DNA from 2 places in the Clostridium sp. TJA032 genome. Region 2 is predicted to be linked to the other one. Evidence: a T-box and tRNA genes for the amino acid it is inferred to sense, from the RefSeq annotation. Region 2 holds a T-box; the other holds one or more tRNA genes.

Region 1 (3,218 bases), on a different contig from region 2:
TCTTATCTTAATTAAAACAATAAAAACTTAGCTTAAAAGCTAAGTTTTTATTGTTTACGACCAATAGTTTCGCCCATGTTGACCTTAGTTTCGTATCCTAAGTTAGTTTGCTCTAAAATATCAGAGTCTATTTTTACTTTTCCTTTTTCAAGGAATAGTATAGTAGTAGAACCTCCAAACTTAAAGTATCCTTTTTCTTGCCCTTTATCTACTCTTTTTTCAGGTATGTATGTTTGAATAATTGTACCAACACAAGTAGCACCAACTTCTACATGAAGTATATCACCAAAATTATCTGATTTAAAAATAGACCATTCTCTTTTGTTTTTACAGAAAAGATTAGGAATATTATTTAATGCAATAGGATTTACAGAGTAATAAAATCCTTTTATTTTTGTTGTTTTACTGCAAGTTCCACTATCTACAAAATGAAATCTATGATAATCTGTTGGGCATAATCTTAAGATTAAACATGTTCCACCTTTAAACTTTTCAGCTACTTTAGAATCGTCTATTAATTCTCTTAAAGAATAAGTATATCCTTTAATTTGAACAAGTTTATCAAGGTCTATGTTTTCATAAGCTAGTAGTCTACCATCACCAGGTGAAATTAGAATATTTTTATTATAATCAATAGGTCTAGCCTCTTTAATTAAAGTTCTTGCAAAGAAGTCATTAAAGTTTTTAAAGTCCTCCTTCTTTTTAGTGCATATAGACATATCAATATTGAATTCATCAATAAATTTATTGATTTTTTTCTTACTTAAAGAAGAATCACAAAAATCACCATAAAGTTTTGAAAACAATTTCTTTTTTATAAATAATTCTAAAAAACTTTTTCCGATAGGAGATGAATAAGACCAATTTATATACTTAAGACCAGCTACTTGTTCAATGTCATAAGCTTTAGTTTTTCTATTAAAATTTTTTATCATATATGATATCTCCCTTTAAAATTTATGTTAAATACATATATTATATTATTATATATATAAATTGAACTTGTAAACAAAAAATTACAAATTTCTGTTGTTGATTAAATAAAATAAGTATTATATCATTAAATTGTTTTAATAATGAAGGTGGAGTGAATAATATGAATAAAACCAAAAAGGCTATTTTTGATGCAGCTATAAATATTTTTTCAGTTTATGATTATAATAGTGCAACTGTAGATGAGATTGCTGCTAAAGCAAGTGTTGCCAAGGGAACCATTTACTATAATTTTAAGAATAAGGAAGAGATTTTTAATTTTGTGATTAACAAAGGTTTAGAAATATGGAATGAGAAACTAATGACTTTAGAAAATCTTAAGGATGAACCAATAGATAAATTAAAAAAATTATTTAAGATGCAATTTGAGTTATTATATGAAAATAGAGCTTTTTTTAAAGTTGTAATGAGTCAAATTTGGGGACAGGAAACTAGACAGGATGAGCTAAGAGGAAAGATAAATCAATATATAGAAGGAATAGAAAGAATATTAAATGAGGCTGTTAATAAAAATCAAATAAGAAATTGCGACACTTCTTTATTAGCACATAGTTTGTTTGGAAGCCTTATATCAACTTCATTATATGAATTAAGTAAAGAAAAAGAATTTGATGTTGATAGTGTTTTTTCAGAAATTACAACTAATATACTAGAGGGAATACTAATAAAATAAGTCATATTGACATATATTAGTTATAGAGTTAAAATTATAATAAAAATTAAAATAAGTCTCCATAGTTCAATGGATAGAACAATCCCCTCCTAAGGGATAGATGTAGGTTCGATTCCTACTGGGGATACCATGGTTTTAACTGTGAAGTAAAAAACTCCATATTTATATGGAGTTTTTTAAGTATTATTATTTAATAATAAATTTTTGTATAATATAATAATTATATAGAAAAATAAATAAGAAAATATATAAAATTTTTAGGGGGGAGTTCATTTGGACCCATATACGTTGCAGATTGTTCTTCTTATTATATTAATAGTTTTATCAGGCTTTTTTTCAGCTTCAGAAACTGCTTTAATGTCTTTAAGTAAAATAAGAGTTAGACATATGGTTGATGAAAATGTAAAGGGAGCTAAGCTTTTAGAAAAGTTATTAGAAGACCCAAATAAGTTATTAGGTGGTATTTTAATAGGAAATAATATAGTCAATATAGGTGCATCATCTTTAGCATCAACACTTGCTTATAGAATATTTGGTGATGGTGGAGTTGCATTGGCAACTGGAGTTATGACAATATTAGTATTAATTTTCGGAGAAATAACACCTAAATCTTTAGCTAAGCAAAATGCCGAAAAAGTTTCCTTAGCTGTAGCGCCTATAATAAATATAGTTGTAATAGTTTTTAAACCTTTTGTATGGTTATTTACTTCAATATCTTCACTTATAGTAAAGCTTTTAGGTGGGGATTTAAATAAAAGTGAGCCTTTCATAACAGAGGAAGAATTAAAAACTATGGTAGATGTAAGTGAAGAAGAGGGCGTCCTTGAAGAAGAAGAAAAAGAGATGATATTTAACGTTTTTGAATTTGGAGATCTTCAAGTTAAAGATATAATGGTTCAAAGAGTAAATGTTGTTGCAGTTAATGTTACTTCTACATATGAGGAGATTCTTAAAGTTATAAAAGAACAACAATTTTCAAGAATACCTGTGTATAATGAATCAATTGACGACATAGTAGGTATTTTAAATGTTAAAGATTTAATACTTTTAGATAGCGATGAAAAAGACTTTAATGTAACAGACTATATGAGAGAGCCTTTTAGAACTTTTGAATTTAAGAAGATAACTGAACTTTTTGCAGAGATGAGAACTACAAGAAATCACATAGCTGTAGTATTAGATGAATATGGTGGAACAGTAGGTATTGTAACTATTGAGGATTTAATTGAGGAAATTGTAGGAGAAATTGAAGATGAATACGACGAAAGAGATAAGGATATAGAAGTTATAAAAGAAAATGAATTCGTTGTAGATGGTAGTACAAGACTTTCTGATTTAAGCGATATGATAGGATTTGATATAGAATCTGAAGAATTTGATTCTATTGGAGGATATGTGATTGGTTATTTAGGAAGAATGCCTGAAGTTGGAGAAGAAGTAAAAACAAATGACTTTAGGGTTATAGTTGAAGAGTTAGATAGAAATAGAATTAAAAAAGTTAGAGTATATACTTATAAGATAGAAAAAGAGGAGAGTTAAATGTGCTTAGTTT
Region 2 (3,218 bases):
TAATATAGCACCTATACCTATCTTCTTAGCAACTTCCTCTTTATTTTCTAAATTAGGATTCTTCTCTTCTATAGTTTCTCTAGTTTTTTCTATAGCTTCATTTAATAAATCTTCAAGTAAAACTACGTTTCCTTTTCTTGTTGAAAGTTTTTTATCTGCAAATTTAACTAATCCAAATGGAATATGAACACAGTTTTTAGCCCAATCTTTTCCTGCTAATTCTAAAGTTTTAAATACTTGATTAAAGTGTAATATTTGGTCTTTACCAACTACATATATACATTTATCAAAATTATATGTTTTATGTCTGTAACTAGCAGCTGCTAAGTCTCTTGTAGCATATATAGATGCTCCATCTGATTTAACAACTATACAAGGTGGCATATTATAATCATCTAACATAACAACCTTAGCACCATTACTTTCTGTTAGTATTTTAGCTTCTTCTAATTCCTCTACTACAGCATCCATTTTATCATTGTAAAAACTCTCTCCAGCCCAAGAATCAAAATCTACTCCTAACATATCGTATATTTTGTTAAACTCTTTTAAAGATAATTCTTTAAATCTTTCCCATAAAGCTACTGCTTCTTCGTCTCCATCTTCAAGCTTTTTAAAGTACATTCTTCCTTCATCCTCAAGCTCTGGGTGTTTTTCAGCTTCTTCATGGAATTTAACATATATTCTTAAAAGTTCATTTATTGGTGCTTCTTCTAAAGCCTCTTCATTTCCCCATCTTTTATAAGCTGAAATTAACTTACCAAATTGAGTTCCCCAATCTCCTAAGTGATTTATTCTTATAGCATTATATCCTTCAAAAGTTAACATTCTATATAATGAATGTCCTATAGCTGTTGTAAATAAATGCCCTACATGGAATGGCTTAGCTATATTAGGTGATGAATATTCAACAACAACATTCTTTCCTTCTCCTAATTTAGAAGAACCATATTTATCTCCCTCTTCTAAGACTTTATTTATTATATCCTTTGAAAAAGCTACTTTATCTACAAAAAAGTTTAAATAAGGCCCTAAACACTCTACCTTTTCAAAGCCTTCCTTATTTATTTTTTCTGCTAATTCAGAAGCTATCATATTTGGTGCTTTTCTCATAACCTTTGCTAATTGAAAGCAAGGAAAAGCAAAATCACCCATCTCTGGTTTAGGTGGTATTTCTATAAGTTTTTCTATGTTTTCTAAATCTAAATCTACATGTTCTTTAATTCTTTCTGCAACTAACTTTTTGTAATCCATAATTATCCTCCTTATTTTATCTAACTTTAAAATCATATATTATAATGACATTATTGCCAAAATATAAATTTATTTACAATATAAAAAAACCGTCTCTTTATAAAAAAGAGACGGATATATCCGCGGTACCACTCTAATTGGTTAAAAACCCACTTTATAATTTAACGCAAAGCGACATTTTAACAAATTTTTAATTATTAAAATGCAATCTCAGAGGCTCTTTTCATCTAAACTATTCTATAAGGCTTACACTCTACCCTTACTCGCTTAAGAAATCATAAAGACTACTCTTCTCTTCACAGACTTTATATATTATATTTTCTTAACTTATTATAGTATTTTATCTTAAATTCTGTCAATATACTATTATATTTATTATTAATAATTCTTTTATTTTTTTAAATTCCATTGAAAACTTCTTTAAAATTAGATAGTATCAATATTATAATCAAATTATATTTTAAACAAGTAGAGGGGAAAAGAAATGGATAGAATAGGAGTAATAGACATAGGTTCAAACTCTGTAAGATTAACTCTTGCTGAAGTTGAAAGATCTGGATACTTTAAAATAATTGATGAGTTAAAAGAACATATAAGATTAGGTTCTGACCTTTTTTCATGCTCTGTATTAGATGAAGAAAAAATAAAAATTACAATTTCATCTATAAAAGCTTTTAAATCTATGTGTTTATCTTGTGGTGCCTCAAAAATAGTACTTATAGGCTCCCAAAGCATAAAGGACTTAGATGAAAAAATTGACCTTAAAGGAATAATAAAAAGAGAATTAGGGCTAGACCTTAGAATTTTATCTAATGAAGAAGAAATTCACTATAACTTTTTAGGAGCTAAAAACTCTCTTTATATAGATAACTCTCTTCTTTTAGACATAAATGGAAATAACACTCATCTTTGTTGGCTAAAGGATAATGAAATATATAAAGAAGTTACCCTTCCTTTTGGATATGTAACCTTATCTTCCTTATTCCAACTAAAGGACATGATTACCTATGAAAACAACACAAAATGTGTAGATTATATTAAAGAACATTTAAAAGAAATAGACTGGCTTAAAGATAATTCCTTTGATTCTGTTATAGGTGTTGGAGGTTCCTTTAGAAATCTTGGTAAAATAGATAGAAGAAGAAAAAGATACCCTATTGATATTGTGCATAATTATGTTCTTTACGACTACGATGTAGATGCAATGTTTCATCTTTTAAAAAGCAAAAATCTACGTCAAAGGCAAAAAATAGAAGGTCTTTCTCCCTCTAGGGCAGATGTAATAGTAGCTTCTACTGATTTAATCAAAGAGATTTTAACTTATACAAACACTAATGAGGTAATAATCTGTGGTAGAGGTCTTAGAGAAGGCTTAATATATGAGTATATAATAGATAAATTCCATACTTATGATGATATTTTAGATGTAAGTTTAAAAGGTATTATGGATACATTAAATATAAATATTCCTCATGCTAAAAATGTATGCAAACTTGCCTTCACTCTATTTGATGGCTTAAAACCTCTTCATCACTTAGGAGATGAATTTAAAAACATATTAAAAACAGCCTCTTTGCTTCATGACTGTGGTATAAGTATAAGATACTATGACCATCATGTGCATTCATTTTATGTAATATTAAACTCTCACATAAGTGGTTTAACTCACAAAGAGATTTTATTAAGTGCTTTATGTGCAGCTTATCATAGAAATAATTCTTTCCAAGCACCAATTGCAAAATATTCAACCATAATAAATAGGTTAGATATAAAACACGTGGAGTACTTAGGAGTTATTCTAAAAATTTCTGAAGGCTTAGATAGAGGCTTAACAGGTCATGTTAAAGATGTTGATGTTATTATAAATGAAGACAATGTAACATTAAAACTTCATTCTGAATATGATTTAGAACTTGAAATTCGTCAAGCAAAAAGAAGTTCTAAAGCTTTTGAAGAGGTTTATA

The links. A T-box is a leader RNA that pairs with one kind of tRNA and senses whether it is charged. The one in region 2 lies ahead of argS (arginine--tRNA ligase), so its partner is inferred to be a tRNA-Arg.
Region 1: it encodes a tRNA-Arg, which carries the amino acid that the T-box ahead of argS (arginine--tRNA ligase) is inferred to sense. The anticodon was not compared.

What each region holds. Positions count from the first base shown of each region.
Region 1 is NZ_JBZEFB010000006.1:31,879-35,096, forward strand. Features, by position in the region: gene AC4FRL_RS11030 (Card1-like endonuclease domain-containing protein) at 1-11, shown strand, start outside; gene AC4FRL_RS11035 (phosphatidylserine decarboxylase) at 48-935, opposite strand; gene AC4FRL_RS11040 (TetR/AcrR family transcriptional regulator) at 1,097-1,666, shown strand; tRNA gene AC4FRL_RS11045 (tRNA-Arg) at 1,722-1,796, shown strand; gene AC4FRL_RS11050 (HlyC/CorC family transporter) at 1,940-3,205, shown strand; gene AC4FRL_RS11055 (nucleoside deaminase) at 3,208-3,218, shown strand, end outside.
Region 2 is NZ_JBZEFB010000001.1:967,806-971,023, forward strand. Features, by position in the region: gene argS (arginine--tRNA ligase) at 1-1,254, opposite strand, end outside; T-box leader at 1,358-1,563, opposite strand; gene AC4FRL_RS04425 (Ppx/GppA phosphatase family protein) at 1,739-3,218, shown strand, end outside.